3 regions of the Arthrobacter sp. fls2-241-R2A-172 genome follow, and region 3 is predicted to be linked to each of the others. Evidence: riboswitches for the same ligand, from Rfam matches in the RefSeq annotation. Region 3 holds a riboswitch; each other region holds the start of a gene.
What was found. A riboswitch is a leader RNA that binds a small molecule or an ion and turns the genes downstream of it on or off. The one in region 3 is predicted to bind glycine.
Positions count from the first base shown of each region.

Region 1: it holds a riboswitch for glycine, as region 3 does, so the genes downstream of both, gcvP (aminomethyl-transferring glycine dehydrogenase) here and gcvP (aminomethyl-transferring glycine dehydrogenase) in region 3, are expected to answer to the same signal.
Region 2: it holds a riboswitch for glycine, as region 3 does, so the genes downstream of both, cycA (D-serine/D-alanine/glycine transporter) here and gcvP (aminomethyl-transferring glycine dehydrogenase) in region 3, are expected to answer to the same signal.

Region 1 is NZ_JARVTB010000012.1:184,305-194,859, forward strand. Features, by position in the region: gene QRM57_RS17140 (aldehyde dehydrogenase family protein) at 1-826, opposite strand, end outside; gene QRM57_RS17145 (purine-cytosine permease family protein) at 884-2,323, opposite strand; gene speB (agmatinase) at 2,320-3,324, opposite strand; gene QRM57_RS17155 (PucR family transcriptional regulator) at 3,515-5,011, shown strand; glycine riboswitch at 5,086-5,184, shown strand; gene gcvP (aminomethyl-transferring glycine dehydrogenase) at 5,333-8,179, shown strand; gene gcvT (glycine cleavage system aminomethyltransferase GcvT) at 8,192-9,328, shown strand; gene gcvH (glycine cleavage system protein GcvH) at 9,351-9,734, shown strand; gene glyA (serine hydroxymethyltransferase) at 9,731-10,555, shown strand, end outside.
Region 2 is NZ_JARVTB010000001.1:520,920-531,474, reverse strand. Features, by position in the region: gene QRM57_RS02485 (ExeM/NucH family extracellular endonuclease) at 1-2,036, shown strand, start outside; gene cycA (D-serine/D-alanine/glycine transporter) at 2,104-3,570, opposite strand; glycine riboswitch at 3,715-3,813, opposite strand; gene QRM57_RS02475 (FAD/NAD(P)-binding protein) at 3,887-5,848, opposite strand; gene QRM57_RS02470 (prolyl oligopeptidase family serine peptidase) at 5,909-8,140, shown strand; tRNA gene QRM57_RS02465 (tRNA-Ser) at 8,206-8,293, shown strand; gene QRM57_RS02460 (MFS transporter) at 8,332-9,765, opposite strand; gene QRM57_RS02455 (RecQ family ATP-dependent DNA helicase) at 9,879-10,555, opposite strand, start outside.
Region 3 is NZ_JARVTB010000003.1:84,487-95,041, reverse strand. Features, by position in the region: gene QRM57_RS06000 (DNA/RNA non-specific endonuclease) at 1-340, opposite strand, end outside; gene QRM57_RS05995 (L-serine ammonia-lyase) at 379-1,779, opposite strand; gene gcvH (glycine cleavage system protein GcvH) at 1,967-2,353, opposite strand; gene gcvT (glycine cleavage system aminomethyltransferase GcvT) at 2,388-3,536, opposite strand; gene gcvP (aminomethyl-transferring glycine dehydrogenase) at 3,550-6,396, opposite strand; glycine riboswitch at 6,449-6,572, opposite strand; glycine riboswitch at 6,574-6,671, opposite strand; gene QRM57_RS05975 (TetR/AcrR family transcriptional regulator) at 6,767-7,306, opposite strand; gene QRM57_RS05970 (MFS transporter) at 7,379-8,926, shown strand; gene QRM57_RS05965 (sigma-70 family RNA polymerase sigma factor) at 8,985-9,800, opposite strand; gene QRM57_RS05960 (flagellar protein FlgN) at 10,011-10,555, shown strand, end outside.

The DNA of each region.
Region 1 (10,555 bases), on a different contig from region 3:
TGCCGCCGAGCTCCAAGTGCACGCGCTTGACGGACTTTGCAGCGGTTTCCGCCACGGCCTGCCCGCTGACGACGCTTCCAGTCAGGGCCACCAGGGCGATGTCCGGGTGGTCGGAGAGTCTCTGCCCCACGGTCCGCCCACGGCCCGTGACGACGTTGAGGATGCCGTCCGGGATGCGCCCGGCCAACACTTCCACCAACTTCAACGTGGTCAGTGGGGTTTGCTCGGACGGCTTGATGACGATGCTGTTGCCGGCGGCGAGGATTGGCGCGATCTTCCAGGCGGCCATCAGCAGCGGGTAGTTCCACGGGGTAATCACGCCGACGACGCCAACAGGTTCGCGGAGGATCACGGAGGTGTGGTCCGTTGCGTAGTCGCCGCCGGCCATGGAGGTCAGGGTCCGGGAAGCGCCGGCCATGAACCGGAAGGTGTCGATGGTGCTGGAGACGTCGTCTTCGGAGACTGCCTGCGGTTTACCCGTGTTGGCTGACTCGAGGGCCTCGAAAACCGCGCGGTTCTCTTCGATGATGGTGGCGACGAGGTTCAGGACATCGGCACGTTCCTTCGGGGTGGTGGCACCCCAGCTTTTTTGGGCGACGACGGCGGCGGCAACAGCTGCGTCCACGTCGTCGGCCGTGCCGGCCTGCACTGAGGCGATGACCACCTCGGTGGTGGGGTCCACGACGTCGATGGTCTGGCCCGAGGAGCCGGGGACGAAGGAGCCGTTGATGAAGTGCCCGGTGGGCGGGAGGACCGCAGCGACGTTGGAGGTGCCTTCAGCCGCGGAACGTTTGACGGTGAACTTCTCGGTCTGGGTGATGGTCATGGTGATTCGCTTTCAGGGAAGGTCGGGCCAGGGAAGGTCTGGTCGGAAGAATTCTGGTCAGGGAAAGTCGGGGGCGAGTGCAGTTGCGGGAAACGGCACGGCCTCCGTCTTCTTGCCGAACACGCGGGCCGCGACGTAGTACAGGGGAGCGACCACCACGAGCCCGACGATCCAGGAGATGTCCACGCCTCCCAGTGCGGCGGCCATCGGGCCTGTGTAGATGGCGGTTGCGGAGAAGGGAACCTGGATGAGGGCGCCGGCAACGTAGGAGCCGATGGCGACCCAATTGAACCGCCCGTACACGCCGCCGTCGCGCTTGAAGAAGTCTTCAACCCGGTAGTCGCCGTGCCGCAACAGGTAGTAGTCCACCAGGTTGATGGCCGTCCACGGGACCAGGACGTACATCAGGAAGGACAGGAAGTTGGTGTAGAAGAGGATGAAGTTGTCGCGGGCGAACAGTGCAATCGAGACCGCCAGGACAAAGAGGACGACGGCGGCGATGCTCCGGGTCTTCGCCCGGGGCAACCACGTGGGCTTGAAGGTCTGCCCGATCGTCAGGGTGCAGAGGACGCCGCAGTACAGGTTCATGGCGTTCGACGCAGCCACGCCGAGGCAGAAGATGCCCACGATGACCAGGGTCCACGGTTGAAGCAAGGCTCCCAGGCTGCCCACGATTTCCACGTTCTCAGCACTTAGGGTCATGGCCAGTGTGCCCACCAGAGCCCCCAGGATCATGGGGAACAGGGTGCCCAGGACGCAGCCTGAGTAGGAAGCCCAGAAGGCGGGCCCTGACCCGGTGCCCTGAGGCATGTAGCGGGAGTAGTCCGAAACGTAGGGCGCGTAGGCCAGTTGCCACAGGGCTGAGACGGAGATGGTTCCCATGAAGCCGACCCAGTTGAAATTGCCCGTTTCCAGGAAGCTAGCGGGCAGTCCGTCCACCACCAGGATCCAAGCGAAAGCCAACAGCAGCGCCAGTCCGGCTGTCACGCTTAGGACGCGTGCATAGGCGTGGATGAGCCGGTACCCGAAAATCGTCGCGATCACACTGACTACCCCGATGATGATGATGCCCGCATCAACGCTGATGCCGGGGCTGACGGCGGCCATGGCCTCGCCGCCGAACACCAGGTTGGCTGCGAAAAAGCCGACGTACATGACCACCACGATGACCACGATCAGCAATGCCCCGAATGAACCGAACTGGCCTCGGGTCTGGATCATCTGCGCCACGCCTAGTTGCGGACCCTGGGCCGAGTGCAGCGCCATGAAAATGCCGCCCACCACGTTGCCAATGATGATGCCCACGATGGCTGGCACGAAGCCCAGGCCGAACACCGTGGTGGCGAGTCCGCCGGTCACGATGGTCATGATCATGATGTTGGAGCCGAACCAGATGGTAAACAGGTCCCTGGCCTTGCCGTGCCGCTCGTTCAAGGGGATGGGCTGGATGGTCTTGTCCTCCAGCCGGGGCACTTCGGTGACAGGTGCGGTGCTCATGATGCGCTCCTGGATGCCGAAGCCAGTTCACGGTCACCTGCGGTGCTTGCCTTGCTGCGGTTCACCATCACACCGAGCAGATCGAACACCAGGGTAGCCGCTGCCACGGTGGTGATGTCCGCATGGTCGTACGCCGGAGCGACTTCGACGACGTCTGCGCCCACGATGTTGATGCCGTCCAGCCCGCGGAGCAGGGCCAGGAGTTCGCGGGAGTGGAGACCGCCCATCTCCGGAGTGCCCGTGCCAGGCGCGAATGCCGGGTCCAGGACGTCGATGTCGATCGAAACGTAGACCGGGGTGTCGTCGAGTCGGTCCTTCACCTGCTGGATCGCGGCCGGGACGCCCATAACGTCCAGGTCCGAGCAGCGGATGATCTGAAAACCGAACTCGTGGTCGCGGAGGAAGTCGTTGCGGTCGTAGACGGGGCCGCGGATCCCCACGTGCATCGACTTGTCCTCCACCAGGAGGCCCTCCTCAAAAGCGCGCCGGAAGATGGTCCCGTGTGTGATGGGCTGGTCGAAGTACGTGTCCCAGGTGTCCAGGTGGGCGTCAAAGTGCAGCAACGCAACCGGGCCGTGGACCTTGTTCAAAGCCCGAAGCATGGGCAATGCGATGGTGTGGTCGCCGCCGATGGAGATGAGTCGTTTCTCCTCGCTGATCAGGGGCAGAGCCTGCTCCTCGATCTCACGCACAGCGCGGGTGATGTCGTAGGGAGTGCAGGCGATGTCGCCGGCATCCACTACCTGTGCCTCGTACACGGGCTCGACGTCGAGTTCCGGGTGGTAGCCAGGGCGCAGGAGCCGCGAGGCCTCGCGGACTGCGGCCGGACCGAAGCGGGCGCCGGGGCGGAAAGAGGTTCCGCCGTCGAACGGAACACCGACGATGGCGATGTCGTAATCCGGGACGCGGTCGATCTGGGGGAGCCGGGCGAAGGTGCCCAGGCCTGCGTAACGGGGAACTTTGGTTGCATCCACGGGGCCAATGGGCTGGTGCGTTGTCATGGCTGGATCCTTCAGGTAGCTGGGGCGCTCGCCGTTGAGCGGGAAGTGCATACCTCAATTCTTCGTGACGCGGATCACTCCGCATAGCGGTACATTGACTACAAATGGTCGAAGCGTTTAGACAAACGTCTAAGCGCCGCGCGGCGACTGCCATGCGCAAGGGAAGGGAGGGCCCGGAACGGCAATCACAGTGGCAGAACTCGTGGCTGAGCCGCAGCTCGGACTGACGCTCCTGGCCGGCGCCTCCGGACAAGACAACCGCATCACCTGGGCTCATACCTCCGACCTCCCCAGGCTGTGGGAATGGGTCACGGGCGGCGAACTCATGATGACCAACGGGTTGTCCATCCCGTCCGATCCGGCGGGACAGGTTGCGCTCGCCGAGGCCCTGGTGGATGCAGGTGCCAGCGCTCTGGCAATCGGGGAAAAGATGCACGCGCCACCGCTGACGGCCGAGTTCCTGGCGGCCTGCGAACAGTTGCCCCTGCCCCTGCTCAACATTCCCTACCCCCTGCCCTTCATCGCGATTGCCCGGTCGGTTGCAGAGTCCTCGCTGCTCGAAGAATCGCGTCGGCTTCGGCAAACCGCGCGGGTCTATGACCTGCTGCGGACCGCTGGCGCCTCCGAGGACCACTGGCAGAGCCTGGTCCTGAGGTTGGCCACGGAGCTGGATTCGGAACTTTTCGTGGTGGACCGCCGCTGCCTGCATCCATGGCATCCGGAGGGCCATCCGCTGCCCGGCTTCCTTGTGGAGGAATGGTCGCCGCACCCGGGCCAGGTGTCCGTTGCAGGCAAGAACTTCCAGTGGCACCGGATCCGTGGCCGGCACGTGCTGACCATGGACATTCCCACCCACGCGAATGCGCTCCTGGTTGTGCTGCCCAACAGCGAACCGCACCCGGACGCCGTCGTACTCCTCCACGCCGCGACCGTGCTGGGACTGCAGCTCTCACGGATTGTCTTGTCGCTGGAAAGCCGCCACCGGCTGGCCGGTGAGTTCCTGCTGCAGGCCACGGATGGGCGGCTCGGGGTGGCGGAAATGGAAAGCCGGATGGTCTCGTTTGGCATACCGGCCGCGGACTTCCTGATGGTCGCCATGGCCGCGGGCAACGCGACGGAACCGCACGACGACCGGCTGGCCGGCGTCCACATCGACCTGTGGCGGCACGGGGTTGCGTCGGCGTCCTTGAAGCGGAACAACCGGCTCCATGTGGTGGTCCCGGCGGATGTGTCCGATGAGGTCCTGGTGCATTGCAGCGGCGTTGGCAGCGTGATCGGGATCAGCACGCCCGCTGCTGTGGCCGGAATCCAACGGGCGCTGCAGGAGTCGCTGTGGGCCTTGGGTTCGGCACGCGCCAACAGGCTGGAATTGGCCCGATACGCGCAGGGACCGTCGTGGCTTGGGTTGACCGGATTCGAGGAAGGGACGGCGTTGGTGCGCCGCTTGCTGGGCCCGGTTTTCGACTATGAGCAGAGACAGGACGGCGATCTGATCCTGACCCTGAGGACATATTTGGATTCTCAACGTTCCTGGCAAAAGACGGCTGCGACGCTGTTCGCGCACCGGCAGACCATCATCTACCGGATCCGGAAAATCGGTGAGTTGACGGGGCTGGACATGGGCGAAACGTCCACGGTTGCGCAGTTGTGGTTCGCACTGCAGATCCACGAAGCGATGCATCAGTAGCCACAGCTTGCTTGCGCTTTTTCAAAACAACCCGCTATGGTGTGAAGCGTGTCACTCACGTGATGCAACGCTTTTGATCTGCGGCGGGAGAGTCCTGCCGGTACATCCAGTCAGGCGCCGTAGGAGCAAATCCTCCCCAGGAATCTCTCAGGCCCATGTACCGCCGCGGTTAGGCAACTCTGGAAAGCAGTCCGGGAAACCGGGCTCACCGACGGTGCAAGCAGGCAACCATTCCTGCGGAATCTCTCAGGTCCAATACAGAGCGGGGAGGAACCCACATCATCGTGGCGCTCAGCAGGCGCCTGAATCATGGAGTTCCTCTTGACTGTTCAATCAACCCCCACCGCGTTCGCGGACCGGCATATCGGCGCCCGCCGCCAGGCCGATGTTGACACCATGCTCAAGGCCATCGGCCTTGACTCTGTCGACGGCATGGTGGACATTGCTGTCCCAGATTCCATCCGCCAGGACACTGCGCTGAAGTTGCAGGACGCCCTCACCGAGGTGCAGGTCCTCACTGAGCTGCGCAAGCTGGCTTCCAAGAACAAAACCGCCGTGCAGATGATCGGCCAGGGCTACTACGACACCGTGACGCCGCCCGTCATCCGCCGCAACATCCTCGAATCCCCGGCTTGGTACACGGCCTACACCCCGTACCAGCCGGAAATTTCCCAGGGCCGCCTCGAAGCGCTGCTCAACTTCCAGACCATGGTCCAGGACCTCACGGGACTTCCCGTGGCCAACGCCTCGCTGCTGGACGAAGCTACCGCCGTTGCCGAGGCAGTGCTGCTCATGCGCAGGGCGAACAAGGCTGTGAAGGACGGCAAGACCGTCCTGGACGCCGACCTCCTCCCGCAGACCATCGCAATCGTGAAGGGCCGCGCCGAGGCGCTGGGTTTTGAGGTCGAGATCGCGGACCTCTCTGCCGGCCTGCCCGACGGCGACATCAACGGTATCGTCCTGCAGCAGCCGGGCGTTTCGGGCCGCGTTTTCAACCATGCCCCGGTGATCGCCGAAGCCAAGGAACGTGGCGCCTTGGTCACTGTCGCGGCCGATCTGCTGGCGCTCACCCTCATCACGCCCCCGGGCGAGCAAGGTGCCGATGTCGCCGTCGGAACCGCGCAGCGTTTCGGTGTCCCGCTGTTCTTCGGCGGCCCGCACGCCGCGTACATGGCCGTCCGCGAAGGCATGGAGCGCACGCTTCCGGGCCGCATCGTCGGCGTCTCCAAGGACAACGCGGGCGTCCCCGCCTACCGCCTGGCCCTCCAGACCCGCGAGCAGCACATCCGCCGCGAAAAGGCCACGTCCAACATCTGTACAGCCCAGGCATTGCTGGCCATCGTGGCCTCGATGTACGCCGTCTACCACGGCCCGGAAGGCCTGAAGTCGATCGCCGAAACCGTTCACGGCCATGCACGAACGCTGGCGACGGCGCTGAAGGCGGCTGGCCGCGAACTCGTGACCGAGTCCTTCTTCGACACCCTCACGGTCCGCGTCCCCGGCAAGGCTGACAAAGTCATCGCCGCCGCCGAAGCCCGCGGCATCAACCTGAGGTTCATCGACGCCGACACCGTGGGCGTCTCGATTGATGAAACCACGACGCCGGAGGTCCTCTCCGCCGTTGCCGTCGCCTTCGGTGCCGGTCCGGTGAAGGACGCGGCGGGCTTCGAGCTGCCCTCGGACGTGGTCCGGACCAGCGATTTCCTGCAGCACCCGGTGTTCAACACGCACCGTTCCGAGACGCAGCTGTTGCGCTATATCCGCAAGCTGTCCGACCGGGACCTCGCACTGGACCGCACCATGATCCCGCTGGGTTCGTGCACCATGAAGCTCAACGCCACGGCAGAGATGGAAGCCATCTCCTGGCCCGAGTTCGCCTCCATCCACCCCTTCGCACCGGACCACCAGACGGCCGGCTGGCGCGAACTCATCGAGGACCTGGAAGCCGACCTCACGGAGATCACCGGCTACGACCAAGTGTCCATCCAGCCGAACGCCGGTTCGCAGGGTGAGCTCGCGGGCCTGCTGGCGATCCGCGGCTACCACCTGTCCCGGGGCGACGAGCAGCGCACCGTTTGCTTGATCCCCGCTTCCGCCCACGGCACCAACGCTGCGTCCGCGGTGCTGGCCGGCATGAAAGTGGTTGTGGTCGCGACCGCCGCTGACGGCACCATCGACCACGCGGACCTGACCGCCAAGATCGAAGCCAACAAGGACGTCCTGTCCTGCATCATGATCACCTACCCGTCCACGCACGGTGTCTACGACGCCGACGTCGTTGAGGTGTGCGACGCCGTTCACCAGGCCGGTGGTCAGGTGTACGTCGATGGCGCGAACCTCAATGCCCTGGTTGGCCTTGCCCAGCCGGGCAAGTTCGGCGGCGACGTCTCCCACCTGAACCTGCACAAGACCTTCTGCATCCCGCACGGTGGCGGCGGTCCCGGTGTTGGACCCGTTGCTGCGAAAGCCCACTTGGCCCCGTTCATGCCCGGCGATGCCAACAAGGCCGCCCACGAACCGGGTCATGGCGTGGCGATTTCCGCTTCGCGGTATGGATCCGCAGGTGTCTTGCCGATCTCCTGGGCCTACGTGAAGCTCATGGGTGGCCAGGGCCTCACCGAAGCCACCAAGTCGGCACTGCTGGCCGCGAACTACGTTGCTTCCCGGTTGGATGAGCACTTCCCGGTTCTCTACACCGGTGAAGGCGGCCTGGTTGCGCACGAATGCATCCTGGACCTCCGCGAGCTGACGGCACGCACGGGTGTTACTGCTGAAGACGTGGCCAAGCGCCTGATCGACTTCGGTTTCCACGCCCCCACCTTGGCCTTCCCGGTTGCTGGGACCCTGATGGTGGAACCGACCGAGTCCGAGGACCTGGCCGAAATCGACCGTTTCATCGAAGCCATGATCACCATCCGTGCCGAGATCGAGCAGGTGGCCAGCGGTGATTTCACTGTCGAGGAGTCGCCGCTGCGCAACGCGCCGCACACCGCTGCCGCCGTCGTGAATTCCGACTGGGACCGCTCCTACCCGCGCGAGCAGGCCGCCTTCCCCGTCCACCACCTCAAGCAGGACAAGTACTTCCCGCCAGTGGGCCGCATCGACGGCGCAGCCGGCGACCGCAACCTGGTGTGCTCCTGCCCTCCGATCGAATCATTCGAGAACTAAAGGATCCCGATCATGACTGAGAACTACACGGCTCTGTACGAGCAACACAAAAAGGCGGGCGCCTCCTTCACCGACTTCGGTGGCTGGCAGATGCCGCTGAAATACGAGTCCGAGCTCGCCGAGCACCACGCAGTCCGCAACGCCGCTGGCCTGTTCGACCTCTCCCACATGGGCGAAGTCTGGGTCACCGGGCCGGAGGCTGCGGCGTTCCTGGACAACGCGCTGGTGGGCAAGTTGTCCGCGATCGCGGTGGGGAAGGCCAAGTATTCGCTCATCTGCGACACCGACGGCGGCATCATCGACGACCTCATCACGTACCGGCGCCCCTCGCCCGAAGAAGGCGTGGACCGGTACCTGGTGGTTCCCAACGCGGGCAACGCCAAGATCGTCGCGCAGGCACTTCGCGAACGTGCAGCCGGTTTTGACGTTTCCGTGGAGGACGCCTCCGCCGAAACTTCACTGATTGCCGTGCAGGGACCCAACGCCGAGGGCATCCTGCTGAAACTGGTCCCCGGTGAGCAGCACGCGCTGGTCACGGAGCTGAAGTATTACGCGGCCGTTGAGGTTTCGATCAACGGGCAGGACCTGCTGCTGGCACGCACCGGGTACACCGGCGAAGACGGCTTCGAGATCTATGTCCCGAACGTCGACGCTGCCGTACTGTGGGAAGCCCTCCTTGAAGCCGGTGAAGGCCAGGGTCTCATCCCGGCAGGGCTCGCCGCCCGCGACTCCCTGCGCCTCGAAGCCGGAATGCCCCTGTACGGGAACGAGCTCTCCCGCCATGTGAATCCCTACGCCGCCGGACTGGGACCCGTGGTTTCCCTGGCCAAGGAGGGTGATTTCGTGGGCAAGGAAGCACTCGCCGCGATCAAGGCTGCGGGTGTCGGATCCGCTCTCGGCCAGAAGCTCGTGGGGCTCAAGGGTGCCGGCCGTCGTGCCGCCCGTGGGCACTACTCGGTCCTCAAGGACGGTTCCCTGATCGGTGAGGTGACCTCGGGGCAGCCCAGCCCGACGCTCGGTTACCCGGTCGCTTTGGCGTATGTCGACGTCGAACATTCCGTCGTTGGCACTGTGGTCGACGTCGATCTCCGCGGCAAGGCCGAGCAGTTTGAAGTCGTGCAGCTGCCCTTTTACAAGCGTCAAAAGTAACTCCCAGAGAGAAGGAACCGGAATGAGCAAGGTAGTTTCTGAATTGAAATACTCGGCTGAGCACGAGTGGGTTGCCGCCGATGGTGGCGGGCCGGTAGGCATTGGGATCTCCGCCGTCGCTGCGGACGCACTGGGCGACATCGTCTACGTTGACCTGCCCGAGGTCGGTTCCACTGTGACCGCAGGCGAAACCTGTGGCGAAGTTGAGTCCACCAAGTCGGTCTCCGACCTGTACTCGCCCGTCACCGGCGAGGTCACCGAAATCAACGACGCCGTTGTTTCCGACCCCGCCCTTATCAACAACGATCCCTACGGTGCAGGTTGGCTGTTCAAGGTGGCCGCCACCGAGGAAGGGCCGCTTATGTCGGCCGAGGAATACGCTGCAACGAACGGTGGAGAACTGTGAACCCTGTAACTGTCACTGAATACCAGCAGGTTGTATCGGCGTCGTTGGATGCCCAGCTGTCCGAGCTGGACCCTGAGATTGCGGTAAGGATCGACGCCGAACTGGGTCGCCAGCGTGACGGCCTGGAAATGATCGCCTCCGAGAACCACACGGCCGTAGCCGTGATGCAGGCCCAGGGCTCGGTGCTGACCAACAAGTACGCCGAGGGCTACCCTGGCAAGCGTTACTACGGTGGCTGCGAGCACGTCGACGTGATCGAGCAGCTCGCGACCGACCGCATCAAGTCTCTGTTCGGCGCCGAGTTCGCGAACGTTCAGCCGCACTCCGGCGCGCAGGCCAACGCTTCGGTAATGCACGCGCTCATCAAGCCGGGCGACACCATCATGGGCCTGAACCTCGCCCACGGTGGCCACCTGACGCACGGCATGCGCATCAACTTCTCCGGCAAGCTCTACAACGTGGTCCCCTACGGCGTACGCGAGGACACCCACACTGTGGACATGGCCGAGGTGGAACGCCTGGCCCAGGAGCACAAACCGGCACTGATCGTGGCCGGCTGGTCCGCGTATGCGCGGCAGCTGGACTTCGCCGAGTTCCGTCGGATCGCCGACTCCGTTGGCGCGTACCTGATGGTGGACATGGCCCACTTCGCTGGCCTGGTGGCCGCTGGACTGCACCCCTCGCCGGTCCCGCACGCCCACGTCACCACCTCCACCACGCATAAGACCCTCGCCGGTCCGCGCGGCGGAATCATCCTGTCCAACGACGCCGACATCGCCAAGAAGATCAACTCTGCCGTGTTCCCGGGCCAGCAGGGCGGC
Region 2 (10,555 bases), on a different contig from region 3:
GCCTGAACCTGACTCCGGATGCACCGGCCACCGTTGACCTGCAATTCCTGGGCATCAACGACTTCCACGGCCGGATCGACGCCAACACGGTGCTCTTTGCGGGAACGGTTGAGAAGCTCCGTGCAGCAGCAGCGCCCGGCGCGACTGCCTTCATATCCGCGGGCGACAACATCGGCGCCTCCCTCTTCGCATCCTCGGTTGCGAAGGACCAGCCCACCATCGACGTCCTGAACGCACTTGAGCTGCAGGCCTCCGCTGTGGGCAACCACGAGTTCGACGGCGGCTGGTCAGACCTGCGCGACCGCGTCATCGCCGGAGGCAACAACGCAAAGTTCGCCTACCTGGGCGCCAACGTTTACCAGAAGGGCACCACCACCCCGGTCCTGCCGGAGTACAAGGTCCTGGACATGAACGGCATGAAGGTAGCGGTCATCGGTACGGTCACCCAGGAAGTTCCTTCCCTGGTAACCCCCGCGGGGATCACCGATCTTGAGTTCGGCGACCCCGTGGACGCCATCAACCGGGTGGCTGCGAAGATCAAGGCCGAAAAGCTGGCGGACCTTATCATCGTCGAAAACCATGACGGCGCCGCTTCCGGTACCCCCGAGGGCGCCACGTTGGAACAGGAAGTTGCCGCGGGCGGCCCGTTCGCCAAGCTCGTCAACGAAACCACCCCTGACGTAGCTGCCATCTACACCGGGCACACCCACAAGGAGTACGCCTGGGACGCGCCCGTACTTGACGCCAACCGCCAACCCACCGGCAAGACCCGCCCGATCGTGCAGACCGGCAACTACGGCGAGAACGTGGGCAGCGTAACGCTCACCGTCGACACGGCAACCAAGTCCGTCACCGCCTACAAGGCAGCAGTCGTGGACAGGACCACCGAAACCGCTGAAAGCCTCGTCGCGGCCTACCCGCGGGCGGCCGCAGTGAAAACCATCGTGGATAAGGCCCTGGCCCAGGCTGCTGAAATCGGCAACCAGGCCGTGGGTGCCGTGACCGCCGATATCACCACAGCATTCACCCCGGACCCTGCCGGAGGCGCCCCCAAGCGGGACGACCGCGCCAGCGAATCCACGCTGGGCAACCTGGTAGCGGACTCCCTGGTGGACACGCTCAAGGCGCCCGAACTCGGCGCGGCGGAAATCGGCGTCGTCAACCCCGGCGGCCTGCGCAACGAGCTGTACTACGCGCCGGATGGCACCATCACCTACGCCGAGGCCAACGCGGTCCTGCCGTTCGTGAACAACCTGTGGACCACGTCCCTGACGGGTGCACAGTTCAAAACGCTCCTGGAGCAGCAGTGGCAGACCAACCCGGACGGTACCGTACCAAGCCGCCCGTACCAGCAGCTGGGGGTGTCCAAGAACGTCAACTACACCTACGATGCTGCCCGTCCTGCGGGTGACCGGATTACCGGCATCTGGGTCAATGGCGCTGTGATCGACCCCGCAAAGCAGTACAGGATCGGTACCTTCAGCTTCCTGGCAACCGGCGGTGACAACTTCCGGGTCTTCAAGGAGGGCAGCAACACGAAAGACACCGGCCTGGTGGACCGTGACGCCTGGATCAAGTACCTTCAGGCGCACAACCCCGTCTCGCCGGACTTCGCGCGCCGCTCAGTTGCTGTGGCAAACTCCACCGCAGCCGAGGTCAAGGCTGGCGAATCCATCACGCTGGCGGTCTCCAAGCTGAACCTGACCTCCATCGGCAGCCCTGCGAACACCTTGCTGAAAGCGGTCTTTATCGACGCCAAGGGCGCCTCCGTGGCACTCGGGGACGTCCCGGTATCCGCCGGCGCGGCGACCGTCAACGTGAAGGTGCCCGCTGCAGCGGCCGCAGGTACCGGCACCCTGGTGCTGACCGCCGTCGAGTCCGGAACGGTGGTGAAGGCCCTGGTCAAGGTGGCAACGAGCGGACCCAACCCGCCGCAGTGCACCCCGCCCACCAAGCCGTCCAAGTGGTACGACATTGTGGGATGGCTGCGGTACGGCATCGAATGGTTGCAGTACCAGAAATGCCTTAGAGGCTAAGCGCCCCGTAGCATGCCCCCAAGAGACAGGCCCCTCACGATTGGTTCGTGAGGGGCCTGTCTTGTGGTTACTTGTTTGCCGGCTCCGGGTCCTGGACCCTGGCAGCATCGCTGCGCAGCTCGGCCTGGAAAGCGGCGTACCGGGCCAGGTGGGCCGGACGGCGTCGGAGTACCGCCCAAGCGACCCCCAAAATCACGAACCACAGGGGCGTTGCGAGCAACGCCGCGAGCGTGTCCGGCTGGGTGGTCAGCGCCCACAGCACGAAGGCAAAGAATGCGAACACCACCCACACCATGGCCACTCCACCCGGCATCTTGAACGCCGAAGACTCGTGAAGGTGGGGACGGCGCTTCCGGAACGCCAGGTAGCTGGCCAGGATGATCGACCACACGAAGACGAAGCAGACGGCAGACACGGTGGTCACCATGTCGAACGCCTTGCCGACGTCCTGGCCGGCGTACATGAGCACGACGCCGGACAGCAACAGGACGCAGGACAGAAACAGTGCGTTGCGGGGTACTTTGCGTCCGGAGAGCGCGCCGAAGACCTTGGGGGCATCGCCTTCCTGGGCCAGGCCGAACACCATGCGGGACGTGGAGTAGATCCCGGAGTTGGCTGAGGACATGGCGGACGTGAGGACCACCAGGTTGACGATCGTGGCTGCTGCGCCCAGGCCGGCCAGGGAGAACATGGCAATGAACGGGCTGTGACCGGCAGCGAACTGGGTCCACGGGGTGACGGACATCAGGATGATCAGGGCGCCCACGTAGAAGAGGAGCACGCGGATGGGAATCGAGTTGATGGCCTTGGGCAGGTTCTTTTCCGGGTCCTTGGCCTCGGCCGCAGTAGTGCCCACGAGTTCGATGCCTACGAAAGCGAAGACCGCTATCTGGAATCCGGCGACGAAGCCCATGAATTCGTTCGGGAAGAAGCCTCCATGGCTCCAGAGGTTGGTGAAGCTGGCGGGGCCGGCGTCGGACTGGAAGCCACTGAAAATCATGAACAGGCCAACAATGATCAAGGCCGCGATGGCGACGATCTTGATGAGAGCGAACCAGAACTCGGTTTCGCCGAATGCCTTCACCGTTGCCAGGTTCAGTAGCAGGAGGATGCCGATGGTAATGAGACCCGGCACCCAGAGGGGAAGGGAAGGCCACAGCTCCTGCGAATAGCCTGCGATAGCGATGACGTCCGCGATCCCCGTGATGACCCAGCAGAACCAGTATGTCCAGCCGGTGAAGAAGCCGGCCCAGGGGCCCAGGAGGTCAGCTGCGAAGTCGCTGAAGGATTTGTAGTTCAGGTTGCTGAGCAGCAATTCGCCCATGGCACGCATGACGAAGAACAGCATGAAGCCGATGATCATGTACACGAAGATGACGGACGGGCCGGCGGCGGAGATGGTCTTGCCGGAGCCCATGAAGAGGCCGGTTCCAATGGCTCCGCCGATGGCGATGAGCTGGATGTGGCGGTTGGTGAGTTGCCGCTCAAGATGCGGGGAATCGGTACCGGTTGAAGGTGGGCGCTGAATCGTCAAAGGAACTCCATCGTTCAGGCGGCACGGGGTGCCACAAGATTCGGGTTCCTCCCCGCTCTGTAGATGGACCTGAGAGTTTCCGCAGGCGTGGGCCTGCTTGCACCTTCGGTGAGCCCGGCGTTCCGGACTGCTTTCCAGAGTTGCCTCGCCGCGGCGGTACATGGGCCTGAGAGATTCCTGGGGAGGGTTTGCTCCTACGGCGCCTGTGGTGATGTACCGGCAGGGCTCTCCCGCCGCGGATCAAAAGCGCGCACCACCAGTCGGTGATGCAGCTCACACACTAACGAAGGCCGGGCGGCACTGCAACCCTGAGTCCTCAGCGGGCCAGAATGCTACGCGCAATCTCGTCGGCGTCCCGCAGGGTCCGCTGTCCGCTGGCATAGGCCTGCCCGGTTCGGGGCCGGGCCTCCGCCGCGATGGCCGTGCCCCACTGTGAGGCAGACAACTGTAGGCCCAGCACGTAAAGGTTCTCGGTGACCGCCCCGTTCGCCGCCAAGGGCCGGTACGGATGTGGCACGACGTCCAGACCCGTGGTCTGCATCGGGGTACCTTCGACGCTCATCATGATCTTGGTTCGGACCAACCCGTCAGCCATGAGCTGCTCCAGCAGCGGTGACATATTGATGCCCACCCTGTTGGCAGGCGACATCGCCTCGATCAGGGTCCGGGCTTCCACCGGCGCGTCGCGCACCCATGGCGAAACCGCACGGAACAGTTTCGCGCTCCGGTCCACACTGAACTTCGGGTCCGGGCCAACAAAACTTACGACGCCGGCACGCGCCAGGGCGGCCAGCTGCTCCGAACGCAGCGCGGGCGCCCCACTGGCCAGCCCTTCGACGAAGGATTCGAACCAGCCCCGAAGCCCTGCCAACCAGGATTCGTCCGTGATGCCACCATCAGCCACCACGGATTTCAGGATCGCGCGGCCGGTGTGGAGTGCTCCGATGGCCATCTTCACAGGGTCCGATTCGCCCAAAGCCGATCGGCGCGCGTCATCATCAAGGTATGCCGTGATGGCCGCGTCCAGCTCCCGCCTGGACGCAAAAGTACGCCCTGCCAGCGGCGCGGCTAGCCCGCGAAGATTCAGCCGACGGGACGCGACGACGTGCTTTTCCACGAGATCGCCCACGTCGTTCTCCCACTTCGCTGTGGTGTGCGCGTGCGGTTGGAGTGCGTCCTCGAGGTCCGCCAGGAACTGCGCGGGGTCCTTGATCGCAGTGGGTTGTGAGCGGGCCAGCGTTGAGTAATACGCCCACAGCGCATCACGGTGCAGCAGCGGCCAAAGATCGTGGTCGAAACCGGGCTGGATTCCGGCCGCGCGAAACCGGTCCACGGCGTCTTCGGTCAGGTAGCGCATGGTGATGCTGCTGGGGTAGTAACCCGCCAGCCCCGCCTTGGCCCGGTAAGGGGTGCCCCGCCGGGAGGCAGCAATAATCCTGGGTTCCCGGCCCGATGCCCGATACTCCAACACCCCTGCCCCCGGAGAACCGGCCTCGACGAACTTCCCGCCGCGGCCCTCCGTCAGCTGTCCCATGACGTCGAAGAAGTTCAATCCCATTCCGCGGATCAGCACCGGCTCGTTATCCGGCACCGCCTCCCACTCAACGTCGGCGGGTGGCGCCGGCGGAAAATAGAGCAGTCCTTGCTCCTCCGCCGCGCTCTTGAAAGACCTTTGCTCGGGATTCAGCCGGGACTCGATATGACCTAACGCGAGGACCACGGAGCCGACGGTGAGGGTGGCACCGTTGGCGAGTTCGACGTCGAACGCGTTTTTTGTTCCGTCCTTCACCGGTCGCGCCGCGACGGCGGAGGTCTCATGGAACGTGACCTTGACGCCGTCGGGCAGCCGCTCGAGCAAGCCATCCAGGGTCTGGCGCAAGTACCGCCCATACAGGGCACGGCTGGGGAAGTCATGCGATTCGAGGGTGGCAAGCTCCGCCTTTTCGGCGTCGTCCAGTCCCAAGCCATCACGACGCCGGGCCTCGCGCCACTTGTCGAACGAACCACCGGCCAGCGGAGGAGCGAGCTCAGGGTCCTCCGGGATGAGCGTCGGATAAAACGACTGGGTGTTCATCAGGTAGAGCCGGGACTGCCCCGGCTGCCACACGTGGCCCGAACCCGCGGGGAAAGGATCCACCACGTCGATGTGCAGGGTGGCCCCCGACGCGCGCACAGCATGACCCCCGGCAGCCCAATTCGCGAGCAACCGCTCAAGGACGCTGGTGCCCCGGGGGCCAGCCCCCAGCAGGGCAACACGGTTGGTTTCGGATTTAGCCACGCTCAAGCCTAACTTCTGCGTGACTTGCTTACTGTTGAAAAGTGTTGCTTGGATGGGGCAATGACCACCACAGAAGCTGATCAGACGCCACTTCCCGGGAACGAGGCTGCGCCAGGCCGTCCCCGCCACGCCGCTGAGGTTGCGCCTGAACCCACGGATGAAAACATCTGGCTCGAAGACATCCATGGCGAAGAGCAGCTTGCATGGGTCCGGGAACAGAACGCGCGAACCGAAGAATTGCTTGAGGACGCTGAATACTCCGCCGTCGAAGCCGGAATCCTTGAGGTCCTGGACTCAACGGACCGCATTGCCATGGTCTCCAAGCGCGGCGGGTTCTACTACAACTTCTGGAAAGACCAGGAACACCCCAAGGGTCTCTGGCGCCGCACCACATGGGATAGCTACCTCACCGACGCTCCTGAATGGGACGTCCTCCTGGACGTTGATGCGCTGGCTGCAGCGGAGGGCGTCGAATGGGTCTTCCATGGGGCCGGTTTCCTCCGCCCTGCGGACGGAAACGAGTACCGGCTGGCCATGGTGTCGCTGTCCCCGGACGGCGGCGACGCGGACCGCCACCGCGAGTTCGACGTCGAATCGCGCACCTTCGTTGAGGGCGGCTTCGACCTCCCCACCGCCAAGGGCAGCGTCAGCTGGCTCGATGCCGATACCCTGCTGGTCTCCAGCACCGCGGACGGGCTCCCGGCCACGACCTCCTCGTACGCCCGGACCGGCGTCAAACTCCGCCGCGGGGAGGCCTTGGCCGATGCTGAACGGCTTTTCGAAATCCCCGAAGACCACATGCTGGCCATGGTGAGCCACGATTCCACCCCCGGCTTTGAGCGGACCTTTGCCGTTGACTACATCGACTTCTACAACCGCAGCACGTGGGTGCTGCGGGACGGATCCTGGGTGGCCATCGATGTACCAACCGACGTGAACATCAGCGCCCACCGCGACTGGCTGCTGTTCCGCCCCCAGAAGGACTGGGACGTTGATGGCACTGTTTACCCGGCAGGGTCCTTGCTCGGGGCTGCCTTCGAGGACTACCTGGCGGGCACACGTTCCTTGACGGTGCTGTTTGCGCCGGACGAGCACACATCCCTGCAATCCTGGAGCTGGACGCGGGACTACCTCCTGCTGAACCTCCTCCGCGATGTCTCCTCGGAGATCCGGGTGTTGAATCCGGCAGTCCTCGACTCCCATGGAGCGTGGGCTTCAACGCCGCTGGACGCCTGCCCTCCGCTGCACGACGTGAACGCCTACGCCGTGGACGACGAAGACCCAGGCTCCGCCGGCAACGACTTCTGGCTCGTGGCCACCGGTTTCACCACGCCCACCACCCTGACCCGTGGAACGCTCTCCCCTGCCTCGTCCCAAGGCGAGGACGGCGGCGTGGTGAGCGAGCACTCGGTAGTGAAGCGGTCGCCGTCGTTCTTCAACGAAGCGGACTATGAAGTCCAGCAACACTTCGCCGTCTCGGCGGACGGAACCAAGGTCCCCTACTTCCAGGTCGCCTCCAAGGACCTGGTCCTGGACGGCCAGAACCCCACCCAGCTCTCCGGCTACGGCGGGTTCGAGATTTCCCGTACACCCGCATACAGCGGCACGATTGGGCGCGCCTGGCTGGAACGGCGGACATTTGGAGCCCCCTCCGACGACGGAGCTGCCGCGCACTCGCGTGGCGGCGTCTACGTAGTGGCCAACATCCGTGGCGGCGGCGAATACGGACCCTCCTGGCACCGCGCCGCGCTCCAGGAGAACCGGCACCGCGCCTATGAGGACTTCGCCGCGGTCGCGAAAGACCTCATCTCCCGCGGCGTCACCAGTCGACGCCGGCTGGGCTGCGTAGGTGGTTCCAACGGTGGGCTGCTGGTGGGAAACATGCTCACCCAGTATCCAGAACTGTTCGGCGCTGTCTCCTGCGGCGTTCCGCTCCTGGACATGCGCCGCTACACCAAGCTGTCCGCCGGCTACTCCTGGATTGCCGAGTATGGCGACCCCGACGTGCCTGGACAGTGGGAGTTCATCCGCACGTTCTCGCCGTATCACCTCCTCCACGACGGCGTGGAATATCCCGAAACCTTCATCTGGACTGCCACGTCCGACGATCGGGTGGGACCCGTCCAAGCCCGCAAGATGGCCGCCCGCATGCAGGCCATGGGTATCCCGAACGTCTGGTTCCACGAGGCCTTGGAGGGCGGCCACGCGGGAGCATCGGACAACCGGCAGGCTGCCGCGCTGCAGGCACGGAGCAACCATTTCCTGTGGCGTTCGCTGGCCGGGAGCAACTGACCAACAACTGGTTTTGCGCTGGAGTGCAGGTTCTGCGTATCCTTGGTGGGCTAGCAATAGCAAAGGGAGACGTGCCAGAGCGGCCGAATGGGCTTCACTGCTAATGAAGTGTGGGGCACAACTCCACCGGGGGTTCAAATCCCCCCGTCTCCGCGAATTGGTCCCGGTTTTCGAACCGGGACCTTTTGCGTTTAACCCCGCTTCGCTCCCCCACTCACTTCGGCGCCCGCGTGCCGGTGCAAGGCCAGGCTGTCCACCGTGCTGATCAGCATCAGGACGGCCATGGCAATGAACGCCCCCTTATATGCCGCTACCTGGTCACCGCCCAGGAGATGCGTCGCTTCGAACAGCCGCAGGAACAAAGCTCCCACCGCGATGCCGGCCGCGGCAGCCAACTGAACCAGCGTCGCGGAGATCGCGTTGGCCGAGGGCAGCTGTTCCGGGACGATGTCCGCGTACTGCACCGAGGCGTACGCCGAGAATCCGATGGAGCGGAAAGCTCCGCTGAAGAGCAGCAAAGCGAAGATCACGGGCTCGGGAGTTTGGGCATCCAGGAACGCGCACAACGCAAACGTTACGGCGGAAGCGAACGAAGCGAAGACGAGCACCGGCTTGAACCCGAAGCGCCTGATCAAGGGCGTGGTGGCCGGCTTGATTCCGATGTTGCCAACGAAAACGGCGGCGACCATCACACCGGCTTTGAGGGGGTCCCAGCCAAAGCCATCCTGGAACATCAGCGGCAGCAGAAACGGCACCGAACTGATGGTCAGCCGGTAAATGAAACCGCCCGTGGAGGTCGCCCTGAACGTCCTGGTCCGGAACACTCCGAGGTTGAACAGGGGAACGTCGGCTTTCCGCATCCACCAGACAGCACCCGCGAGTGACAGCAGCCCTGCGGCGACCACCATGACGGCGATCGCGTTGGATGCGTGGCCGCCCAATGTTTCCAAACCCACCACCAAGGCACCCACACCCAGGGTGGTCAGCAGGAGCCCAAACCAGTCAAGGCGGCGCTTGGAGTCGAACTGGGTCCGGGGCACCAGCCTGAGCGCAGCAATGAACGCCGCCAGGCCAAGGGGCACATTGATGATGAAGATCCAGTGCCAGGACAGGAAGGTAGTGAGCGCGCCACCGACCATCGGAGCCAGTACAGGGGCGAGCAGTCCGGGCCACACCAAATAGGCGGTGGCCCGGAGGAGCTCGGATTTGGGAGTCCCGCGCAACACCACCAGGGTGCCAACGGGCACCATCATGGCCCCGCCCATGCCCTGGGCCACCCTGCTGAGGGTAAGCATGGACAGGTCTGTGCTCACGGCGCACAGCAGGGAGGCGACGGTGAACACCGAGATGGCGAGGCAGAAGATCCGGCGGGCACCGAACCGTTCAGCCAGCCAACTGCTGAGCGGGATTCCCATCGCAACCGTCACCAGGTATGCGGTCATGGTGATGTTGATGTCGGCCGGTGCCACGCGGAAATCGGAGGCGATGCTGGGGATTGCTGTGGTGAGGATGGTGCCGTCGAGGAACTCCATGAAGAACGTTGCAGCCACCAACAGGGCCAGGCGCGGCCGCCAGCTGGTTTCGCCGGGGGTGTCGACTTCTGTGTTGCTGGGGTTTGTGCTCATGGCTCCGGTCCAGGATCTGGCTGTGGGCCCGTGACAGGCCGCTGGCGTGTTGGCTCGATCCTATAGAGGCACAGTGGGAGCGATCACAACATGACGTTCTTTACCCCGCCTTCCTATCCCGCTTGCGCCAAGGCCAGGGGTAGAACGGCTCCCACACCGGCTTGGCGCAAGGCCAAGGCCGAAACTGTCATGGTCCAGCGGCTGTCGATAAGGTCGTCCACCAGCAGCACTGGCTGGCCTCCAGTACCAGCCAGGGCCTGGGCAAGGTCCGGGCCCACAACAAGCCGGTCCCAGACGCCGGCAAGCCTGTAGGCGCTGTTGCCTCCTCGGGCGCCGGTGGGCCCACCGTGTTGGGGCTGCAGCTGGCCCAGGTAGGGCATCCGCCCGATGCCGGCTATTCCCTGTGCCAGGGACTCCACCAGCTGCGGCTTACTCCTGGACGGGATGCTGACCACGGCTGCGGGTCGACCCACTCCGCTCCAAGGAGTTCCGCCTTCAGCTCCTGACCACTCACGAAGCACCTGGACACAGGCTTGCAGCATGGCCGGATCCACGGCGCGGTCCGGGGAACCAGCAGCGAACAATTCTCGCAGCGCCCCACCCCAGCCCAGGTCCGTCAGCCTGGCCAGGACCCGGCCTTCTGAGACGCTTTGGTCAGGTTTGATCTTGCCCTTGACGGCCACCCCCAGCCGATCCATGCCGCTGGGCCATTGGAGTCGCGGCTCCACGGCGATACCGGCGCGTCGTAGGGTCTGGCCAGCGGCATCGGCTGCCGAGGCTGCCACGTCCA
Region 3 (10,555 bases):
ACACGAAGGTGTCCTGGTTGGCCTTTTTGGCGGTGGCAGGATCTCCCCACACCGGGTCCAGACGCCGCACCAGATGCCCGCGGTCAAACGCGTTGTTCTTGTAGACGTCCGGACCGGCCTGCTGCTCCCGGGGAATCCGGTCATCGAAATGCCAGGTACCTTCACGGGCCAGCGGGTTCAGCTCCTTGCCGTTGATATTGACCCCCACGATCGCCGCGAGCTTCCGGGAAACCCGGAAACGCACGGAGAAGTGGATGTAGTCCAAAAGAGTCGTCGTCGCCGACGGACTGGGCAGCTCAAGGCGTGCCCGCAAAAAATCCCTGTCGTATCCCCCGCTCATGGATACAGCATGGCACTAGGCACCGACAGTAAACAGACTCAGCATTCGACGACGTTGACGGCGAGGCCGCCCATCGCTGTTTCTTTGTATTTGTGGGACATGTCCTTGCCCGTTTCACGCATGGTCACGATCACCTCGTCCAACGAGACCCGGTGCGTACCGTCACCCCACAACGCCATCTTCGCCGCGTTGATCGCCTTCGCCGCAGCGATCGCGTTCCGCTCGATACACGGGATCTGCACCAACCCGCCAATCGGATCACACGTCAACCCCAGGTTATGTTCCATCGCGATCTCCGCCGCGTTCTCCACCTGACCCGGGGAACCACCCATCACCTCAGCCAAACCCGCAGCAGCCATCGACGACGCCGACCCGACCTCACCCTGACAACCCACCTCAGCACCCGAAATAGACGCCTGCTCCTTGTACAACACACCCACCGCACCGGCAGCGAGCAGGAACTTCACCACCACATCGTCCTTATCAGCCTGGGTCGCTTTATCCATGCCCGGCGCGTAATTCAACGCGTAATACAACACCGCCGGAATGATCCCCGCCGCACCATTGGTCGGAGCCGTCACCACCCGCCCACCGGAGGCGTTCTCCTCATTGACCGCCAACGCGATCAGGTTCACCCACTCCTGCCGGTACTTCGGATCGTTCCGGTCCTTGTCCTCCTTCAGGAGCCGCTCCAACCAATCCGGCGCACGACGACGGACCTTCAACCCACCCGGCAACACGCCCTCACGCTGCAAACTGGTTTCAACACAAGCCTCCATCACAGCCCAGATATGCAGCAGACCCTCCCGGATCTCCTCCTCGGACCGGGACGCCCGCTCATTAATGAACATGATGTCGCTGATCCCCAAACCCTTGGACGCGCACCGGCCCAACAACTCCGCCGCCGTCCGGAACGGCAACGGCAACTCCTTCTTGGACTCCTCCAACTCCGCCTGAGCCGCGTTCTCCTCGCCCTCCCGGACAATGAACCCACCACCGACCGAGAAAAACGTCGCCTCCTTCAGCACGTTCCCCTCGGCATCGGAGACAGCAAACTTCATCCCGTTCGTATGCCGCGGCAACACCGTCAAGGGATGCAAAACCATGTCCTCCACCGCATACGGCAACAGAACCTCACCAGCCAGGTTGAGCTTCCCCGTCTCCGCAATCGACGCCAACCGTGCCTCCACCTCATCGGGAAGGATCAACTCCGGCTCAAAACCCTCAAGCCCCAACAGGGTCGCAGTGAACGTCCCATGCCCACGACCGGTCGCCGCCAACGACCCATACAGGTCCACCCGCAACGACGCCACCGAATCAAGGACGCCAGCGTCCTTCAACTCAGAAGCGAACACCGCCCCGGCACGCATCGGGCCCACCGTATGCGAACTCGACGGACCAATGCCTACAGAGAACAGATCGAAAACACCAACAGCCATAGCCGTGATTCCTTCATAAAAACTTGAGATGTCCCGGCAGATGGTCCTGCCGGATGGCCGCTCCCGCTTGTGGCGGAAGTCAACCGAAGCACGACGCCGGATGGCCCCCAAAGGCGGCAACCCGGCGTCGCAATTTTTCAGTTACTGGTTACCACGCTACGCCCATGGAGCTCGCGTGGCGGGATACCTAGGACAGGTCTCCGCCATTCTTGGAGGCGTATTCCTCGGCGGAAAGCAGCGGACCGTCGGCCTCGGCGGCCACCTTGAACAGCCAGCCTGCACCGTAGGGATCATTGTTGATCAGTGCGGGGTCGGAAACAACGGCGTCGTTGATTTCGGTGACCTCGCCGGTGACGGGCGAGTACAGGTCGGAGACCGACTTGGTGGACTCAACTTCGCCACAGGTCTCGCCTGCGGTCACAGTGGAACCGACCTCGGGCAGGTCAACATAGACAATGTCGCCCAGTGCGTCGGTGGCAACCTCGGAGATACCAACAGACACCGAGTTCCCTTCGCCGCGGGAAACCCACTCGTGTTCGTCGGAGTACTGAAGTTCGGGCGCTACTTTGGGCATTCTGTTTCCTAACGTGTGGTGAATGAAAAACTGGCTACTTTTGGCGCTTGTAGAACGGCAAGGCAACGACCTCGAAAGGCTCGGCCTTGCCGCGCAGGTCGATGTCCAGCGCGGTTCCAACCTCGGCAAACTCGACGTCGACATACGCCAACGCTACCGGGTAGCCGAGCGTCGGGCTGGGCTGGCCGGAGGTCACTTCGCCAACAACCGCTCCGTCCTTCAGGACCGGGTAGTGGCTGCGTCCGGCGCGGCGCCCCAGGCCCTTGAGGCCAACGAGCTTGCGGCCGGTAGTGGACCCGGCCCCGTCCGCCTTCAGGGCAGCCAGGGCTTCCTTGCCCACGAAGTCGCCTTCCTTGGACAGCGCAACCACGGGCCCAAGTCCTGCGGCGAAGGGGTTGCCCTCACGGGAAAGTTCGTTGCCGTAGAGGGGCATGCCCGCTTCGAGCCGGAGGGAGTCGCGGGATGCGAGGCCGGCGGGGATGAGCTCGCCGTCATCCGCGACTGCGGCAATGGCCTGCCACAGGGCTGCGGCGGATTCATTGGGCACGAAGATCTCGAAGCCGTCCTCGCCCGTGTAGCCGGTGCGGGCCAGGAGCAGGTCCTGGCCGCTGCCGGCCACCAGGAACGTGACCTCGACGGCGGCGTAATACTTCAGTTCCGTGACCAGGGAGTGCTGCTCGGCAGGCACGAGCCGCAGCAGGATCGATTCCGCAAGGGGACCCTGGACGGCGATGAGTGAGGTCTCGGCGGAGGCGTCCTGAACCACAACGTCGAATCCGGCGGCCCGTTCGGCAAGGGCGTCAGCCACTACCTTCGCGTTGCCCGCGTTGGGGACTACGAGGAACTTGTCCTCACCTTCTTCGGGTGAGGGGCGACGGTAGGTGATGAGGTCATCGATGATGCCGCCGTCTTCCTGGCAGATCAGCGAGTACTTGGCCTTGCCGTCGGCCATGGCGGAGATTTTGCCTACCAGGGAGTAGTCCAGGAACGCAGCAGCTTCCGGCCCGGTGACCCAGACTTCGCCCATGTGGGAGAGGTCGAACAGGCCTGCGGATTTGCGGACGGCGTGGTGCTCAGCCAGCTCCGAGGAGTACTTGAGCGGCATTTGCCAGCCACCGAAGTCGGTGAAGGAGGCGCCGAGTTTCTTGTGCTCTTCGTAGAGGGCCGTGTAGTTCTCAGTCATTTTCCGGAACCCCCTAGTTCTCGAAGTCTTCGATGGGCGGGCAGGAGCAGACCAGGTTGCGGTCTCCGGCTGCGCCGTCGATGCGGCCAACGGGCGGGAAGTACTTGTCCTGCTTCAGGTGGTGGACCGGGAAGGCAGCCTGCTCACGCGGGTAGGCGCGGTCCCAGTCGGAACTTACGACGGCGGCTGCCGTGTGGGGCGCGCGGCGAAGCGGGGAGTCCTGCACGGAGAAGTCACCGGCAGCGACCTGGTCGATTTCCTTGCGGATGGTGATCATGGCTTCGATGAAGCGATCGATCTCCACGAGGTCTTCGGACTCGGTGGGCTCCACCATCAAGGTCCCTGCAACCGGGAAGGCGAGCGTGGGGGCGTGGAAGCCGAAGTCAATGAGGCGCTTGGCCACATCTTCAGCGGTGACGCCGGTCTTGGCCGTCAGTTCCCGCAGGTCCAAGATGCACTCGTGTGCCACGAGTCCACCTTCGCCGGTGTAGAGCACCGGGAAGTGGTCGTTGAGGCGGGACGCGATGTAGTTCGCAGCGAGCAGCGCGGACTTGGTTGCTTCGGTGAGGCCCTGGCCACCCATGAGCTTCACATATGCCCAGGAGATCGGCAGGACACCGGCGGAACCAAAGCGGGATGCGGAAATCGGAACGTCGTTGCCTTCGGTCCAGGAAGCCGCATCGCCCGGCATGAACGGTGCCAGGTGTGCCTTGGCGGCAACCGGACCAACGCCGGGACCGCCACCGCCATGCGGGATGCAGAAGGTCTTGTGCAGGTTCAGGTGCGAGACGTCGCCACCGAACTTGCCCGGCTGGGCAAGGCCAACAAGGGCGTTGAGGTTGGCACCGTCGATGTAGACCTGCCCGCCGGCTTCGTGGATGGCGTCGCAGACTTCGCGGACGTCGGCATCGTAGACACCGTGCGTGGACGGGTAGGTGATCATGATTGCCGAGAGGGCGTCGCGGTTGGCCTCGATCTTGGCCTTGAGGTCTACGTGGTCGATGGTGCCATCCGGCGCGGTGGCAACGACCACCACCTTCATGCCCGCCAGGACGGCAGAGGCAGCGTTGGTGCCGTGGGCGGAAGCCGGGATGAGGCAGACGTTGCGCTGCTCGTCACCGTTGGAGTGGTGGTAGCCGCGGATCGCGAGGAGCCCGGCGAGTTCACCCTGGGAACCGGCGTTCGGCTGGATGGAGACCTGGTCGTAGCCGGTGATCTCGGTCAGCTGTGCCTCGAGGTCGGTGATGAGCTCACGCCAGCCTTCTGTCTGGGAGTCCGGCGCGAACGGGTGGATGGAAGCGAACTCCGGCCAGGAGATAGCTTCCATTTCGGCCGTGGCGTTGAGCTTCATGGTGCACGAACCCAGCGGGATCATGGTGCGGTCCAGCGCGAGGTCCCGGTCGGACAGCTTGCGGATGTAACGCAGGAGCTGGGTTTCGGAGCGGTGGGTGTTGAACACCGGGTGCTGCATGAAGTCGCTGGTGCGCTCAACGGAGGATTCCAGCGCGAAGCCTTCAACGGCTTCAGTTACCGAAGCGCCGAAGACGCTTGCGACGTCGGCGACAATCGCCGTCGTCGTTGTTTCATCCACTGAGATGCCAACCGTGTCGGCGTCGACGCCGCGCAGGTTGATGCCCTTGGCCTCAGCTGCGGCCACCAGCTCGGCGGCCTTGCCCGGGACGCGGACCGTGATGGTGTCGAAGAACGAGCCGTGGAGGACCTCGACGTCGGCAGCCTTCAGGGATGCGGCCAGGGTCCGGGCGTGGTCGTGGGCGGTCTCCGCGATTGCCTTCAGTCCCTCGGGGCCGTGGTAAACCGCGTACATGGAGGCCACAATCGCCAGGAGTGCCTGGGCTGTACAGATGTTGGACGTAGCCTTCTCGCGGCGGATGTGCTGCTCGCGGGTCTGCAGCGCCAAGCGGTAGGCGGGGACACCGGCGTCGTCCTTGGAAACGCCTACCAGGCGGCCGGGCATGGAGCGCTCCAGGCCCTTCTGGACGGCCATGTACGCGGCGTGCGGGCCGCCGAAGAACAGCGGCACGCCCAGGCGCTGGGCGGAACCAACAGCGATGTCGGCGCCCTGCTCGCCCGGAGGGGTGATGAGCGTGAGGGACAGGAGGTCGGCGGCGACCGTGACCAGCGCGCCGCGCTCTTTGGCTTCAGCAATGACGGCGGAGTGATCGAACACGCGGCCGGAAACGCCGGGCTGCTGGAGGACGACGCCGTTGATGGCACCTTCCGGAAGACCGGCGCTCAGGTCGGCTACCTCAACTTCGAAGCCGAGCGCTTCCGCGCGGCCCTTCACGATCGCAATGGTCTGCGGGAGGCAGTCGGCGTCGAGGACAGTCTTGCCGTCCTGGGCGGACTTGTTCTTGTTGGCGCGGCGCATCATCAGCACGGCTTCGGCCACAGCCGTTGCTTCATCCAGGAGGGAAGCGTTGGCGATGGGCAGGCCCACCAGGTCCTGGACCATGGTCTGGAAGTTGAGGAGCGCTTCGAGGCGGCCCTGGGAGATTTCCGGCTGGTACGGGGTGTAGGCGGTGTACCAGGCCGGGGACTCGAGGATGTTGCGGCGGATCACCGGCGGCGTGACGGTGTCGTAGTAGCCCTGGCCGATCATTTGCACGGCGGTCTTGTTCTTGGAGGCGAGCTTGCGGAGCTCGGCAAGGACTTCGACTTCGCTCAGGGCGTTCTGCAGGGTGAGGGCGACGTCCTGGCGGATGTCGTTGGGGACGGCGGTGTCGACCAACGCGTCAACGGTGTCGTAGCCCACGGACTTGAGCATGGTCTCAATGTCGGCCTGGCGGCGGGCGCCAATATGCCGATCAACGAAGGTGGTGGAGGCAGAACTAACCGTCACGAAGGAACTCCATTACTTGGGCGGCGTTTGGGTACGCCACAGTGGCTGGGTTCCTCCCCGCTCTGTATTGGACCTGAGAGTTTCCGCGTTGTTGGAACAACATCGCTTGCACCGTCGGTGAGCACAGCACTCTTTCACCCTTCGGTGGTCAGAGCGCCTGCTGCTTTCCAGAGTTGCCTTGCCGCGGCGGTGCGTGGGCCTGAGAGATTCCTGGGGAGGGTTTGCTCCTACGGCGCCTGCATCACGTGCTTGCAGGACTCTCCCGCCGCAGATCATAGGCAATGTTCAGTTATAACGCGGCCCGATTTCAGGCAGGCCACAAGGGTTAATTGTCCTACGTGTGGCGCGTCGCCGCAAATGGGATGATGCGCTACTTCCGCAGCCGCTCCAGCACTCCGAGCAGGATTTTGACGTCGGCTTCCCGGCCGCCGTCGCTAGCCTCCTGGCCGCCCTCGAACATTGCGTTGAAATACAGTCCGTCGCCCATGTAGCTAACGGCCTTCGCTACCTCGGGTCCGACATCCTTGGCCAGGACATCAAGCCACTGCTTTTGGATTCCGGCAAACCTGCGACGCGTTTCTTCGTGGGCAACCTCGGCCAGCCGGGTAGCAGCGACGAAAGCGCGGTCCATCGGCGTCCCGGCCCACAATGACGTCCGGATGAAGTAGGCAGCGGCACCGTCCGGCGCGGCCCTCATCTGCTCAATGTCCTGTACTGCCAGTTGGTCCAGGCGTTCCAGGAGGGCGCTGATCAGCGACTCCTTGTTGGGGAAGTGGTACAGCAACCCGCCCTTCGAGACGCCGGCACGCTTGGCAACTGCGTCGAGCGTGGCGGCCCGCTCCCCCACCTCTATAAGGAGGGATTCGTAGGCATCCAGGACGGCGTCCCGGGCAACTGGTTTTCGTGGCATGAGTACATCATTCCCTAAAGGCTTGCTGGGGTTTAATTTGAAACTATACCGTCTGGACGGTACAGTAAAGACATGTTCTCGCCGTCCTCCACCCAAGCTCCCAGTTCAGCTCGTCCCGTCATGGGCCCTGCACCGTGGCGCGACTGGACGGCCCTGGCACTCCTGATGTTCCCGGTACTGCTGGTGGCCGTCGACAACACCGCGCTCACCTTTGCCCTGCCCGAGATCGCCCGATCCCTCGATGTCGGTGGCGTGCAACTGCTCTGGATCGTTGACGCCTACCCCTTGGTCCTGGCCGCACTCCTCGTCTCCATGGGCAACCTCGGCGACAGGATCGGCCGACGGCGGCTGCTTCTGATCGGCAGCACGGGCTTTGCTGCGGTTTCGGCTGCTACTGCGTTCGCGCCCTCAGCAGAATGGCTGATTGGCGGACGCGCCGCCCTTGGCGTTTTCGGCGCCATGCTGATGCCCTCAACGCTTTCCCTGATCCGGAACATCTTCACCGACCCCAACCGCCGCCGGCTCGCTATTGCCGTGTGGGCGGCCGGGTTCTCAGGCGGTGCTGCCCTCGGGCCGATCTTCGGCGGTTGGCTGGTGGAACACTTCTGGTGGGGTGCCGTCTTCCTGGTGGCAGCCTTCCTGCTGCTGCCGCTGCTCGCCTTCGGAAAGGTCCTGATCCCCGAGTCCAAAGACGCGAACCCGGGCCGCGTGGATGTCCCCAGCATCGCTTTGTCCATCTTGACCATGGCTCCGTTTGTCTACGGCATCAAAGAATTCGCAGTGCACGGCTTTGGGGCATCAGCCGCGGCGTTCATGCTTTTCGGTCTGGTGATGGGTGTCCTCTTCGTCCGACGCCAGCAGAGGATCGACAGCCCGATGCTGGATGTCAGCCTGTTCAAGAACAAGGTATTCAGTACGGCAATCGTTGCCAACGTACTTTCCCTCTTCTCCATGACCGGCTTCATCTACTTCTTCGCCCAGCACCTGCAATTGGTTGAGGGCCAGTCCCCCATGGAGGCGGGTATCGCAATGATCCCGGCCCTCCTGGCAACAGTCATCGCCGGACTGCTGGTGGTGCCCCTGGTCAAAAAGGTCCGGCCCGGTTTTGTGGTGGCCGGAGGGTTGACGCTCAGTGCCGTTGGCTACCTCGTGGCTGTTGTGGGCGACCACGGCAGCGGCCCCGTGTTCCTCCTGTCAGCCCTCACAGTTCTTGCTGTTGGCGTGGGTGCGGCGGAGACCATCTCCAACGACCTCATCCTGGCCTCCGTACCGGCTGACAAATCCGGGGCAGCATCAGCCATCTCGGAGACCGGTTACGAGTTGGGTTCGCTGTTGGGAACGGCTGTCCTTGGTTCCATCCTCACGGCCTCCTACCAGCACAACCTGGTCATACCTGACGGCGTGTCCGGCCACGCCGCCGAAAAGTCCGGGGAAACCCTGGCCGGCGCCGTTGACGTTGCTTCCACGCTCCCAGCGCCCTTGGCTGAAGCCTTGACGGCCTCGGCACGCGTCGCCTTTGACTCCGGCGTCCACGTCACTGCGGCGATTGGGCTGGTACTCATGGCAGGAGCGGCAGCCCTTGCCGCCGTCGTACTCCGGCGTGTCCCCAAGGCGCACTAGCCGAGTCTACGCAAGGAGGCCGGGTCGCTGAGCGGCCCGGCCTCCTTCGCGTCAGTGTCTAAACGGCGCTGTTGAGTGAGGTCCCCAGGCTAAAGCCGCGGGTGATTCCACCCGTGGTTGCCGCGGCAAGGGATGAAAGATAGTCATTGCGGCGGCGGGCTGTGATGCGCGATTCCGGTTCGAAAACCTGGTCGGGCGAATCGGCGTAATGGGCCGCCAGGCCGTCGCGCATGAGCCGGATCCCCTCAGCCCGCTGCTGCGAGACGGCGGCATGCGTGGAACCCAGTTCCTCGGCAAGCTCCTTCACGGACCGTCCCGCGAGATAGATTTCCTGGACGACGAAGCGCATTTTTTCGGGGAGGGCATCGACGGCGGCACGCAGGTACTTGATCCGCTCATCAGCCAGCACCGAGTGTTCCGGGGAATCCGTGGGGGACGCAACCGTGTCCGCCACCACCTCATCCAGTGAAGTCAGCGTCCGGGATGCGTCCACCAGGGCAGCTTCAACATGGCTACGCTCGACACCCAGGGCCGAAGCCATCTCGGCGACGCTGGGACCCCGTCCCAGCATGCTGGTCAAGGTCTCCTGGACGCCCAGGGTTTCCTTGATCCGCTTGCGGGCCGACCGCGTAGCCCAATCTCCGGCTCTCATCTCGTCCGCAAAGGCACCTACGATCCGGCGGCGCGCGAAAGCACCGAACGGAACACCGAGGTCCGGATCGAAGGAATCAGCAGACGTTATCAGGGCAACGGCACCGACAGAAGCAAAATCATCGCGCGATAAATGCGACGCGCGCGCGCAAAGGTCAGAGACCAGGTAACCAACGAGCGGAAGGTGCTGCAACACCAGCTCGTTGCGCTGTTCGCGATTCAAAAGTGAGTCCCCCCATGAGACCGGATTATTGAGTTGCAAACCCGACTTCTTTGCCGTTTCGCCGATGTCCAGAGACCAATCAGAGCATCGTTGTTGAGCGTTCAATCAGGTACGTATTCAGTGAACATACCACCTCAAAAGCTCCCTGCGTGTACGCTCGACAGAAGTAAAGATAAACCCTGCCAAATTGTGATTTTGGCGGGCCATAAAATGAATTGGGGAACCGTGGGGGCGGACGAGCTATCGGCAACGCTGTGGCGCGAACGGAGGCAGCTGGATTTCCTGCTTTTCCTCCTCGAAACACAGCTCCTGCATCTCCGGGCAGGCAACTGGCACCGGTTGACCTTCACCGCGGCCGAACTCGAAAAAGTCCTGGAAAATCTACGTTTCGAATCCCTCGCACGCGGCGTGGAAGCCTCCGCGCTGGCCGCCGAATGGAAAGCCCCCGATCAATCCACCCTTCCATCCCTTATTTCGCTGGCGCCCCCGGGACTGTGGCCCGAACTCCTTGACGATCACCGCCGGGGACTGACTGCGTTGTTGGCAGGAATTGACCTTGCCGTTGCCCGGAATGTCGAGCTGTTGAAAGCCCCACCGGACGTGGCCGGGATACCGTCGCCGGGCACCGATGAGGCACTGGTTAGCGACGTTGCGGACTTGGACCTCCTGGCCCGTGATTCGAACATCCAACGCGCCTTGGCTGCAGTGCGCTCGGCTACCCTGCCCACGCTGCGCGATTTCCTGGAGCTGGACTA